DNA from 4 places in the Methylocella sp. genome. Region 1 is predicted to be linked to each of the others. Evidence: predicted binding sites of a transcription regulator. Region 1 holds the regulator's gene; each other region holds the start of a gene.
The links. Region 1 encodes PhoB, which activates phosphate uptake and scavenging genes when phosphate is short. Its sites were predicted from a motif close to TGTCATNNANCTGTCAT; they were not measured.
Positions count from the first base shown of each region.

Region 2: the regulator PhoB is predicted to act here: its motif matches at 1,837-1,853, upstream of ACILRB_RS15075 (RNA degradosome polyphosphate kinase).
Region 3: the regulator PhoB is predicted to act here: its motif matches at 1,183-1,199, upstream of ppk2 (polyphosphate kinase 2).
Region 4: the regulator PhoB is predicted to act here: its motif matches at 1,568-1,584, upstream of ACILRB_RS08110 (inorganic phosphate transporter).

Region 1 covers NZ_JBGAHM010000001.1:159,528-162,731, forward strand. Annotated here, with positions in the region: gene pstB (phosphate ABC transporter ATP-binding protein PstB) at 1-443, shown strand, start outside; gene phoU (phosphate signaling complex protein PhoU) at 543-1,253, shown strand; gene phoB (phosphate regulon transcriptional regulator PhoB) at 1,250-2,011, shown strand; gene ACILRB_RS00800 (DUF2023 family protein) at 2,042-2,467, opposite strand; gene fldA (flavodoxin FldA) at 2,446-2,928, opposite strand; gene ACILRB_RS00810 (response regulator) at 3,177-3,204, opposite strand, start outside.
Region 2 covers NZ_JBGAHM010000052.1:7,381-10,584, forward strand. Annotated here, with positions in the region: gene ACILRB_RS15075 (RNA degradosome polyphosphate kinase) at 1-1,561, opposite strand, end outside; gene ACILRB_RS15080 (DUF6163 family protein) at 1,913-2,386, opposite strand; gene ACILRB_RS15085 (enoyl-CoA hydratase/isomerase family protein) at 2,383-3,204, opposite strand, start outside.
Region 3 covers NZ_JBGAHM010000044.1:6,995-10,198, reverse strand. Annotated here, with positions in the region: gene ppk2 (polyphosphate kinase 2) at 2-1,093, opposite strand; gene ACILRB_RS14325 (alpha/beta fold hydrolase) at 1,286-2,245, shown strand; gene pyrC (dihydroorotase) at 2,205-3,204, opposite strand, start outside.
Region 4 covers NZ_JBGAHM010000013.1:63,558-66,761, reverse strand. Annotated here, with positions in the region: gene ACILRB_RS08125 (hypothetical protein) at 1-458, shown strand, start outside; gene ACILRB_RS08120 (hypothetical protein) at 466-723, opposite strand; gene ACILRB_RS08115 (DUF2267 domain-containing protein) at 1,082-1,462, opposite strand; gene ACILRB_RS08110 (inorganic phosphate transporter) at 1,631-3,204, shown strand, end outside.

The DNA of each region.
Region 1 (3,204 bases):
TCGCCTTCGGCATCAAGCTCTACGAGAAGGTCGGAAAATCCGAGCTCGACGACCGCGTCGAAGCCGCGCTGACCAGCGCCGCCCTGTGGGGCGAGGTGAAGGACAAGCTGAAAGCCTCCGGGCTTTCCCTGTCCGGCGGCCAGCAGCAGCGCCTGTGCATCGCGCGCACCGTGGCGATCCGGCCCGAGGTCATCCTGCTCGACGAGCCCTGCTCGGCGCTCGACCCGATCTCGACCGCCAAGATCGAGGAGCTCATCGACGAGCTCAAGGTCAAGTACACCATCGCCATCGTCACACACAACATGCAGCAGGCGGCGCGCTGTTCCGACTACACGGCGTTCATGTATCTCGGCGAGCTGATCGAATTCGGCGTGACGACGCAAATCTTCACCCAGCCGGAAAAGAAGCAGACGCAGAACTACATCACCGGCCGCTTCGGCTAGGCGCCGCCCGGCGCCGGGCGGCGGCGCGCGAACTTCACGCGACGGCGCGCTCCGCCGCACACCCGGCCGTCGCGCCGCCCAAGGCTTCAAGGACACGCAATGCCCGACCATATCGTCAAAGCCTATGACGCCGAGCTCGAAAGCCTCGGCCAGAAGATCGCCGAAATGGGCGGCATTTCCGAAAAGATGCTCACCGACGCGATGGACGCGCTCGCCAATTTCGACATGGATCTCGCCCGCCGCACGATCGAGGCCGACGGCCGGCTCGACACGCTCCAGCGCGAGATCGAGGAGCAGGCGATCCTGACCATCGCCCGCCGCCAGCCGCTCGCCGTCGACCTGCGCGAGATCATCGCCACCATCCGCATCTCGAACGACCTCGAGCGCGTCGGCGACCTCGCCAAGAACATCGCGCGGCGCGCCATCAAGATCGCGGGCGACGTGCGCATTCCGCGCGCCATCGTCGGCCTCAAGTCGATGCATGAAAACGCCGCCATGCTGCTCAAGGACGTGCTCGACGCCTACGCCGACCGCGACATCGTGCGGGCGCGCGAGGTGTGGACCTATGACGCCGATCTCGACTCGCTCGAGGATTCCGTCTTCCGCGACCTGTTGACCTTCATGATGGAGGACCCGCGCAACATCTCCTTCTGCGCCCATCTGCTGTTCTGCTCCAAGAACATCGAGCGCATCGGAGACCATGCGACCAACATCGCCGAGACGGTGGTGTATCTCGTCACGGGCGAAATCCTTCCGACCGACCGTCCCAAGGGCCGCAGCGTGCTGGCCGAACCTTCGACGAAGCCATGAACGACCTTCAGACCAACGCCGAAAGAAGCGCCGGCGGCGCAAAAGCCCTCGCCCCCACCCCCGCCCCGCGCATCCTCATCGTGGAGGACGAATCCGCGCTGAGCATGCTGCTCGCCTATAATCTCGAGGCCGAAGGCTTCGTCGTCGACCGCGTCGAGCGCGGCGACGAGGCCGAGATGCGCCTCGCCGAGACGCCGCCCGATCTTGTCATCCTCGACTGGATGCTGCCGGGCGTCTCGGGGCTCGAGATCTGCCGGCGGCTGCGCGCGCGCGAAGCCACGCGGACCCTGCCCGTCATCATGCTCACCGCGCGCGGCGAGGAAAGCGAGCGCGTGCGCGGCCTTTCGATCGGCGCCGACGATTATGTCGTGAAGCCGTTTTCCGTGCCCGAACTCATGGCCCGGGTGCGCGCCCTGTTGCGCCGCGCGCGGCCGGACCGCGTCGCCACCGTGCTGACGGCGGGCGACCTCGAGCTCGACCGGCAGAACTGGCGCGTCAGGCGCAAGGGCCGCGACGTGCATCTGGGGCCGACCGAATTCCGGCTCCTCGAGCATCTGCTCGAGCGTCCCGGCCGGGTGTTCTCGCGCGCGCAGCTTCTCGACAGCGTCTGGGGCCTTTCGGCCGAAATCGACGAGCGCACGGTCGACGTCCATGTCGGGCGGCTGCGCAAGGCGCTGTCGGAGCCGGGCGAAAGGGATCCGATCCGCACCGTGCGCGGCGCCGGCTATTCCTTCGACGAGACGTTCGGCAAGAGCTGAGCGTTTCCGCCGCGAGGCGGCGCGCGCGTCTCACTCCGCGGCCAGCGGAAGCTCCGCGTCCGCGCCCCGCCCGGCGCGGGCGAGGAAACGGCGGCATTGCTGCTCGCCGTCGTAGCCGAGCAGCGTGCCGAGCATGAAATCCTCTTCCGCCGTCAGCGTGTTGAGCGGGCGCGTCACGAGCGCCTGCGCCACGGCCACGAAGGCGGGCCGCCCGAAGAAAAGATTGGCCTTCGCCGCGCCGAGCTCCTGGACGAAATGGGAGATGTCGCGGGCCTTGAGCTTGGCGAGCGCAAGCGCCAGCTCCTGTGGGCTGACGGTCATCAGGAACAGGGCCCGGACGCCCCGCCCATATTCATAGAGCTGATGGTGAAACAGCCGCAGCATCGGCGCGGCTTCGGCCGACCAGCAGGGCGGAGCGGGCCACGCGGCGTCGCTCAAAGCAGCTGGCTCAGCCATGCGGTCACCCTTTTTTCGGTCATGCCGGACTGGGTGTCCTGATCGAGCGCGAGGCCGACGAACCTGCCGTCGCGTTCGGCGGTCGATTCGACATAGTCGAAGCCCGCCGTGTCGGTGAAGCCGACCACCTGCGCGCCAAGATCCGACACTTCGTCGTAAAGAATGCCCATCGCGTTCAAGAACGACGTCGGATAGGCCTGCTGGTCGCCGGTGCCGAACAGCGCGACTTTCTTGCCCTTGAGATTGGCGGCGCGCAATTTGTCGATGTTGTCCTCCCAATCCGTCTGCAGCGTGCCGTCGCCGTAAGTCGGCGAGCCCAGGATCAGAAGATTGCAGTTCTCGAAGTCCGCCGTCGTGGCGTCCTTGATGTTGACCGGCCGCCCCTGGCATTTCTTGGAAATCTTGGCGGCGACGCCCTTCGTCGCGCCGCCGTCGGAGCCGAAGATGATCGTGACGCTCATGTCGTGCCTCTTCCTGAAATTTGCATGGCAAGGCGACGCGTCCGCCGGGACGCGTATGCCTCTATACTGTATAGAGCGATGTCAGACGTTTATTCTCGGACGCCGTTTTCGTAAGTCGCCTGCGGCCAATTGTAAATTGGGTCCCACGGGAAATGAATGCGGCGGCGAAAGATATGAATTATATTTAGTATGCGTCTAATCTATATGTTCGAAGCTTTCTAAGATCTCTTCGTTTGCATACATCGCGTTCAGCGTTTCGACGGGCGTCGCGCTGCG
Region 2 (3,204 bases), on a different contig from region 1:
TGTCGGTGTAGATCTTCGCGGTGATCGGGTGGTAGTTGCCGGTGCCGACATGGCAGTAGGTGGCGAGCCCGCCGGCCTCGCGGCGCACCACCATCGACAGCTTGGCGTGGGTCTTGAGCTCGATGAAGCCGAACACCACCTGCACGCCGGCGCGCTCAAGGTCGCGCGCCCAGCGGATGTTGGCGGCCTCGTCAAAGCGGGCCTTGAGCTCGACGAGCGCGGTCACCGACTTGCCGGCCTCGGCCGCCTCGATCAGGGCCCGCACGATCGGGCTGTCCGACGAGGTGCGGTAGAGCGTCTGCTTGATCGCGACGACGTTCGGATCGGCCGCCGCCTGGTTCAGGAACTGCACCACGACGTCGAAGGATTCATAAGGGTGGTGGACGACGAGGTCTTTCTGCTTGATGGCCGCGAAGCAGTCGCCGCCATTGTCGCGCAGGCGCTCGGGAAAGCGCGGGTTGTAGGGCTTGAACTTGAGCTCGGGCCGGTCGAGCCCGACGATCTCCGACAGGTCGCTCAGCGCCAGCATGCCGTCGAGGACGGAGACCTCGCCAGGCTCGACGTCGAGATCCTGCTCCACGAAGGCGCGCAGCTCCTCGGGCGTCGCGCTGTCGAATTCGAGACGGATGACCGAGCCGAGACGGCGGCGCTTGAGCGCGGTCTCGAACAGAAGGACGAGATCCTCCGCCTCCTCCTCGACTTCGAGGTCGCTGTCGCGGATGACGCGGAAGAGCCCGGCGCCGCGCACGCGATAGCGCGGAAAGAGCTTGTGCGTGAACATCGCGATGACATGCTCGACCGCGACGAAGCGCTGGCCGGGATGACATTCATGCGCGGGCAGGCGCACGAAGCGCTGGATCTTGGTCGGCAGGCGGATCAGCGCCTTGGAGATCTTGTGGTCGGCGCTCGCGAGTTCGAGCGCGATCGAAAGCCCGAAATTCGGAATGAAGGGGAACGGATGCGCCGGGTCGATGGCGAGCGGCGTCAGCACCGGAAACACATGGGCCAGAAAATATTGCTCGAGCCACGCCCTGTCGACGTCGTCGAGGCCGCCGGGATCGGCGAGCACGATGCCGACTTCGGACAATTCGCCGCGCAGCTCGCGCCAGCGGCGCTGCTGCTCGACCGTCAGCAGCGAGGCGCGCTCCCTGATCCGCGCGAGCTGCTGGGTCGGAACGAGCCCGTCTTCCGAAGGCGTCATGACGCCCTCGCGCACCTGCCCGCGCAGGCCGGCGACGCGAACCATGAAGAACTCGTCGAGATTGGTCGCCGAAATGGCCACGAAGCGCAGCTGCTCGAGCAGCGGATGATTGCGGTTCGAGGCCTCCTGCAGGACGCGCCAGTTGAATTCGAGCCAGGACAGCTCGCGGTTCACGAAGCGGCGCGGCGACTGGTGGATGTCCGAATCGCGCATGCCCTCGTCGATCGCGCGCTCCGGCAGCGGCGCCGGGCCGGCTTCGTCGGCGATGGCCGCGGCGGTGGCGAAATCGGGCTCGGCGGCGATCTCGATCTCGGTGTCGAACACGTCGGCGTCGTCGCCTTCGGCCGGCAGCACGATCATGGCTTCGACCGTTTCCGGCTCGGCCGGCGCGTCGGGCTGGGTCCGGCCGCGCGCCGTGCGCCGCCCGCCGTCCGGCCGCTTCGCCGGCGGCCTTGAAGGGTCTTCGACTTCCGACGTCATGTGCGGCTTCCTTTTTTGAACGTCTTTGCGCGAGCGCTGGCGCGTCGGTCGACAAGACCCTGGCGCCTGCGCCCTGCCGCAGCCGAAATCCGGCTGGCCCGAAGCCCGCCCGAACCGAGACTTGGCTGGATTAGCCGAATAAGTGGCCTTAATTCATGACGTTTACACGACATTTGAACGAATGGCGGCCGGAACGCGCGCTTTCCTCGCCCGCCCCTCAGCGCCCGCCCCTCAGCGCCCGTCGCCGGCGTCGCGCGGGCGCCCCGCCTGCCAGGTCAGGAAAAAATAGACCACGATCAGGACGACGTCGCCGACGATCCAGAAGCGCGGCGTAAAGTTCGGCACGGCGAAGACGGCGCCGATCTGCGCGATCGCGCTCAAAAGCCACAGCACGCCGCCCCAGGGCGTCGCGAGCCACAGCCCCACCGAGGCGACGAGGTCGAGCACCGCGAAGAACGCCGTCGCCACGGCGAAGCTCACGCCAAACGTCTCGAAAATCGGCTCGGACGGAGTCAGGATCGCCGCCCAGCTCGACAGGCCCTGGACCATCCACACGACGGCGAGCGCGCGCATGAACAGCACCAGCGCGAGCGCCCAGTGCGAGCGCTCCTGCTCGCCGCGGCTTTCGCCGAGCCTGATCGGCGCCGAGCCCGAAGGCGGCTTCTCGCGCTCGGCCCGCTCCTCGCGACGCGACAGGAAGGTCATCCCGCGAGCGCCGTCTTGCGCGTGAAGGAGAGCTCCTCGTCGAGCGGGGCGAAATAGGCGTCGATCTCGGCCTGAGTCGGCGCGTCGAGCCCGGCCGGGCGCCATTGCGGCTTGTGGTCCTTGTCGACGATCACGGCGCGCACGCCTTCATAATAGTCATGGCCGGCGAGAATACGCTGGGCGATGCGGAATTCGAGGCGCAGCGCGTCCTCGAGCGCGAGCCCCGCGCCCATGCGCATCTGGCGCAGCGCGACGGCGAGGCTCGTCGGCGACTTGGCGCGCATCGCCTCAAGCGCGGCGCGCGCGAAGTCCGACGGGTCGGCCGCGAGCCGCGCGGCGATGTCGGCGATCGAGTCCGCGCCGAAGCAGCGCTCGATCGTCGCGCGGTCGGCCTCGAGCGCGGCGGCGGGGGCTGTCGCCGATTCCGCGCCGATCGCGGCGGCGGCCTCCTCTCCCGCGCACAGGCGGTCGAGCAGGGCGTCGTGGCGCGCCGTGGGGACATGGGCGGTCGCAAGCCCCAGCGCGACCATGTCGCCCGTCGCGATCCGCGCGGCGGTGAGGCCGAGATAGGCGGCGATCGCCCCGCCCGCGCGCGGCAGGAAGCTCGTCGCCCCGACGTCCGGAAAGAAGCCGATGCCGGTCTCGGGCATGGCGAAGGTGATTCTGTCTCCCGCGACGCAATGGCGGGCGTTGACCGAAAGGCCCGCGCCGCCGCCCATGACCACTCCGTCGACGAGCGCGACGACCGGCTTGGCGAAGCGCGCGATGCGACGGTCGAGATTGTATTCGTCGTGGAAGAAGGCGACCTGCTCCGCGCG
Region 3 (3,204 bases), on a different contig from region 1:
CTCAGAGCGGCGCGCCGGGCACATATTCGCCGCGCTCATGAATCGCGCTGGCGCGCCCGACGAGCAGCATGTCGACGTCGCCGACGCGCTTCGGGTCCTTGCCTTTGTAGGGCAGCGAATGCAGCACGTAGCGCATGGCGTTGATCCGAGCGCGCTTCTTGTCGTCGGACTTGATCACCGTCCAGGGCGAATCGGCCGTGTCGGTGTGGAAGAACATGGCTTCCTTGGCCCTGGTGTAGTCGTCCCATTTGTCGAGCGAGGCGAGGTCGACCGGCGACAGCTTCCACTGCTTCAGCGGATGCACCTTGCGCTCCTTGAAGCGGCGGCGCTGCTCCTCCTGGCTCACCGAGAACCAGAACTTGATGAGATGCACGCCGCTGCGCGCGAGATTGCGCTCGAAGTCGGGGGTCTGGCGCAGAAACTCCGTGTATTCCGAGTCGGCGCAAAAGCCCATGACGCGCTCGACGCCGGCGCGGTTGTACCAGCTGCGGTCGAACAGCACGATCTCGCCCATGGTCGGGAGATGCTGCACATAGCGCTGGAAATACCACTGGCCGCGTTCGACGTCGCTCGGCTTCTCGAGCGCGACGACCCGCGCGCCGCGCGGATTGAGATGCTCCATGAAGCGCTTGATCGCGCCGCCCTTGCCGGCGGCGTCGCGCCCCTCGAACAGGATGACGACGCGCTGGCGCGACTCCTTGACCCAGGTCTGCAGCTTCAGAAGCTCGGTCTGGAGGATGAATTTCTGACGCTCGTAGTCGCGCCGCAGCATCTTGTATTTGTAAGGATAGCCGCCCGTGCGCCAATTGTCGGCGAGCGCGTCGCTGGTCGCATGGGGCGCGCCCTTTTTCCCGGGCAGGCCGAGCGTCTTTCGCATCTCGACCGCGTCGTCGGGCGCGGCGCCTTCGAGAATCGCCTCGACGCCTGGACCGACCGACCCGTCGGCGGCCTCGCCGACGATCTCTTTGAGCGCGAAAAGCTCCGCCTCCCGCGCCGCCGCGCGCCTTTCGTCGGCGAGGCCGAGCTCAAGCTCCTGCGGCGCCGGATCGGGCGCGCCCACGGGTTGATCCTGCAGCTTTTCAATATCGGTCATGCGTCGCCCAGCCGTTCGCTCGGGAAAGTCAAAGGGGTCGCCGCGCATGCGACGCCGGACAGGGCGGCGGCGCGACGGAGGAAAGAAATATGACGCTTCGATGATGAAGCCGTTTTGACTTAAATCAAGCGCGCATCTTTCCGGCCGTCGCTTTCGCGGGCGGCGACGCGAGGCGAACCACGGGACGGGACCATGACGCAAAACGCCGGCGCGACGCAGGCCCATGAGGCGACGACGGTCGTCTGCCGCGACGGCGTCGCGCTCGGCGGCGATCTTTTCCGCGCCATGGGCGGGACGGCGAAGGGCGCGGTCGTCGTCAATGCGGCGACCGGCGTCGCGGCGCGCTATTATCATCGCTACGCGCGGTTCCTCGCGGGCCATGGCTTCGACGTCCTGACCTATGATTATCGCGGGATCGGCCGCTCGCGGCCGGAGCGCCTGCGCGGCTGCGGCTTTCGCTGGCGCGACTGGGGCGAGAAGGATTTCGACGCCGCGCTGCGCCATGCGCGCGCGGCGAGCCCGAACGGGCCGGCGCTCGTCGTCGGGCATTCGATCGGCGGCTTCCTGCCGGGCATGGCGGACAGCGCGCCGATGATCGACCGGATGCTGACGGTCGGCGCGCAATACGCCTTCTGGCCCGACTACGCGGCGCGCGGGCGGGCGCGGCTGTTTCTCAAATGGCATGTGGCCATGCCGGCGCTGACCGCGGCGTTCGGCTATTTTCCCGGCCGCCGGCTCGGCTGGCTCGAAGACCTGCCGTCAGGCGTCGCCTATGAATGGAGCTTTCGCGGACGGCGCTTCGAGCGCTCTCACCCGGCCGCCGAGCGGGAGGCGGTTTTGGACCGCTTCAGGGCCGTGCGCGGACAGATTCTCGCGGTCAGCCTGAGCGACGACGACCTCGGCACGCCGGCGGCGACGGCCCGGGGCCTTGCGCCCTACGAGAACGCCGAGCGCATTTTGGCGCGCCTGCGCCCGCAGGATTTCGGGCAGGCGCACATCGGCCATTTCAGCCTGTTCCACGACCGCAACGAGGCCGGCTTCTGGACCGATTCGCTCGCCTTTCTGGAAGATGGGCGCAATCCGTGGCCGGCGCGGGCGGCGCCCTTCGCGCCTAGTCCTGCTCGAACACGATCCGCCCCTCGACCAGCGTGAGCTTCACGCGGCCCTCCATGGTCGCCTCGTCGAAGGGCGTGTTCTTGCAGCGCGACTTCAGCTTCAGCGGATCGACGAGATAGGCTTCGTCGGGGTCGAAGCGGATCAGGTCGGCCGGGGCGCCGACCTTGAGCCGTCCCTGCGGCAGGCCGAGAATGTCGGCCGGCCGCGAGGTCAGCGCGGCGACCACGCGCTGCAGCGGCGCGCCCGCGCGCACGAGCCGCATGGCGGCGGCGAGCATGGTCTCGAGCCCGATCGCCCCGTTCTCCGATTCGGCGAAGGGCAGGCGCTTGGTCTCGACGTCCTGCGGGTCATGGTCCGAGACGATCACGTCGATCAGCCCTTCGGCGAGCGCCTCGACCAGCGCGCGGCGCTCGTCCTCGCGCCGCAGCGGCGGGGCGAGCTTCAAAAAGGTGCGATAGTCGCCGATGTCGCTCTCGTTCAGCGTCAGATGGTTGATCGAGGCCGAGCAGGTGACCGGCAGACCGGCGTCTTTCGCCCGCGCGAGAATGTCGAGCGAGAGCGTCGTCGAGACGAGCGGGGCGTGATAGCGCGCGCCGGTGAGGTTCACGAGGCGGATGTCGCGGTCGAGCATGATCGCCTCGGCCTCGCGCGGGACGCCGGAAAGGCCGAGCCGGGTCGCATATTCGCCTTCGTTCATCACGCCTTCGGCGGCGAGGTCGCGGTCCTCGGCGTAATGGATGACGAGCGCGTCGAAATCGCGCGCATAGGCCATGGCCCGGCGCAGCACGCGCGAATTGACGATCGGCCGCGCCCCGTCCGAGAAGGCGACGGCGCCCGCCTGCTGCAACAGGCCGATCTCGGCGATCTCCTCGCCGCGCAGCCCCTGCGTCAGCGCGGCGCAGGGCAGCACGCGCACGCGGCCCGTGTCGCGCGCGCGGCGCAGCAGGAAATCGACCACCGCCGGATCGTCGACCGGCGGGCTGGTGTCGGGGCGC
Region 4 (3,204 bases), on a different contig from region 1:
GCCGGCTCGCGCCCTATTCGGCCTATGGCGAGACGCGCCTCCTGCCGCGCGCGACGCCGGCCGCGCAATGGACGCCCTTTCTCGACCCCGCCGTCGCCGAGGCCTCGTGCCTGTTCGACCTCTCGCGCGCGCCGCTGCGCGTCTCGGGCGAGGTCGAGCCGGGGCGCATGCTGACCCTCTCGTTCCGCGAGCCCGACGGCGACGTGTTCTATTCCATGACGGACCGCGCCGCCCAGCGCGGACGGCTCGACGTGCTGCTCTTGACCCAGGAGCAGCTCGACGCGGTCGAGGCCGAAGACGACGACGACCGGCCGGCGCAGGAGCTGCGGCTCGTGGCGCCGAGCCTCAAGGGCTTCGTGCTGATCGGCGCGCTCGCCAATTTCCCCGGCGAATGGGCCGACGCCGAGCGCCGCGCCAAGGCGATCGTCTGCAAGCCCGAAGAGCCGGTCGAGCCGTGAGCCGGGGTCAGTTCGGCGCGACGTCGTCCGCGCCGCGCGGATCGGCCGCGGGCTCGTCCTGGCGCGCCGCATGCGCCCCGGCCCGCGCCGGCTGATCGAGCCTTTCGCGCCGCACGCCCGTAAAGAACAGCACCGCGCCGCGCCCGGCCGGGCGCGCGACGCGCCCGCCGCGCCGCGACGGCGAGAAAGCCACAAGTTCGCCCATGTCATGTTCGCCCATGTCACGTTCGCCCATGTCACGTTGGCCCATGTCACGTTGGCCCATGTCACGCCCTCCGTTCAGGCCCGGGGGGCGGCGCGCGCCGGCCGCGCCCCGCCGCCTGCGTTCAAGATTCGCGCCGCAGTCTTCGCCCGTTTCGCCCGGCGCCGTCCGACGCTCGCGCGCGTTCGGACGTCATCGCCTCGCGAACGCGCTCCAACATTTCGGCGTTGCGCATTTTCTTAAACGTAACGGCCTGCAACTTTTACTGAAAATGCTCTAACGCACGAAGCTTGCCGCACGCTCGCCGGGTCCGGCGAAAAAGAGCAAAGCCCGCCGCGCGGCGCGGCGCAAGCGGCCGTCGCGGGCGCGGCGCGCCCTTCGCACTGGCCGCAGAGGGGCGTTGGTCCGCTTTGCGGCGGAGTCAGAAGAACTGGCTGGCGCCGGGAATTTTCGCGGCCGCCGCGCGCACGCGCTCCCGGCCCGCCTGCGATTCGGCGAAAGCGAACACTTCATGTCCGATCTGACGCATTTGCGTCATGGTCAGGCCGAGCCCCGTGAGCCGCGCCGCGAGCCCCATGAGGCCGCCGCCCATCATGGCCATGAAGCCCGACATCACGCCCTCGTTCTGCGCGGCCGCGGCCGCCGCCGCCTCCTCGGCGCCCGGCAGATGCGCGAAAAGATCGTCGACGTCGGCCGGCTGCCCCTCCTTGCGCAGGAACGCGAGAATGGCGCCGACCGCCCTGCGCGCGGTTTCGACGTCGGTTCCGGCCGAGGCGGCGATGCGGGCGATCAGTTCTTCCATGCGTGGCTCCTCGATGTCGCGCGCCCGCTCGCTTTTGCGGCGCGGCGCGGCGAGCCAAGCGCGACAGGCCGCGAAAATCAAGCCGGCGCAACCGGCGCGCGCACTTTTCATCGCAGCGTCACACAAATCCGCTAGGCGCGCTGGCGCGGCTCCTTTCCGGAAAAAAACATGACTTCGATCACGTCCACAGACGACGTTTTGACGACAGGCGACGGCGTTCGCAAGCCGGTCCTCGACCGGCCGATGTCCCCGCTGACGCTGCTCATCTTCGGCGGCGTGCTCGCCGTCGGGCTGTTCTTCACGGCCTTCAGCATCTGGCGCGACGTGTCCGCCGCGGGCGTGGCGGTGAAGTCCGCCCTGCCCTTCATCCTTCTCGGCGTCGCGCTGCTGATCGCGCTCGGCTTCGAATTCGTCAACGGCTTTCACGACACGGCCAACGCCGTCGCCACGGTCATCTACACCCATTCCCTCCCCGCGCCCGTCGCGGTGGTCTGGTCGGGCATGTTCAACTTCCTCGGGGTGCTGTTCTCGACCGGCGCCGTCGCCTTCGGCATCGTCTCGCTGCTGCCGGTCGAGCTGATCCTGCAGGTCGGGTCGGAAGCCGGCTTCGCCATGGTCTTCGCCATGCTGATCGCGGCGATCATCTGGAACCTCGGCACCTGGTGGCTCGGCCTGCCGGCGTCCTCGTCGCACACGCTGATCGGCTCGATCATCGGCGTCGGCGTCGCCAACGCGCTGATGCGCGGCCGCGACGGCACCTCGGGCGTCGACTGGAACAAGGCGATCGAGATCGGCTATGCGCTGCTGCTCTCGCCGGTCGTCGGCTTCGTCTGCGCGGCGGGCCTGCTGCTGCTCATGAAGCTCCTCGTCCGCAAGCCCGAGCTTTATACGTCGCCCAAGGCGCATGGCGCTCCGCCCGCCTGGATCCGCGGCCTTCTGATCTTCACCTCGGCCGGCGTCTCCTTCGCGCATGGCTCGAACGACGGCCAGAAGGGCATGGGCCTGATCATGCTGATCCTGATCGGCACCGTGCCGACGGCCTATGCGCTGAACCGCGCCCTGCCCGAAAGCGAGGTGGCGAGCTTCATCCAGACCTCCGAGGCGGCCTCGAAGGCGGTCGAGGCGGTCGCCGGCGGCCATCACGTGATCGGCGACCCGCGCCCGATCGTGACGGCCTATGTCGCCTCGCATGAGTTCACCGACGGAACCCTGCCGGCGCTCGCCGCGCTGATCCGCGACGTCGCCGCGCAGGTGAGCCAGCACGGCTCGTTCGCCTCGATTCCCGCGGCGAGCGTCGGCAACACCCGCAACGACATGTATCTCGCCTCCGAAGCGATCCGCTTCCTGCAGAAGGACAAGGCGGCCGCGCTCTCGAAGGACGACCTCGCCGCGCTCGCCGCCTACAAGAAGCATCTCGACATGGCGACGCGCTTCATCCCCGACTGGGTCAAGGTGGCGGTCGCGATCGCGCTCGGCCTTGGCACCATGGTCGGCTGGAAGCGCATCGTCGTGACGGTCGGCGAGAAGATCGGCAAGACGCATCTGACCTACGGCCAGGGCGCCTCGGCCGAGCTCGTCGCCATGGGCACCATCGCCGCGGCCGACCATTTCGGCCTGCCGGTGTCGACCACCCATGTGCTGTCGTCGGGCGTCGCCGGAACCATGGCGGCGAACGGCTCGGGCGTGCAGATGTCGACCGTGCGCAGCCTCGCGCTCGCCTGGGTGCTGACGCTGCCCTGCGC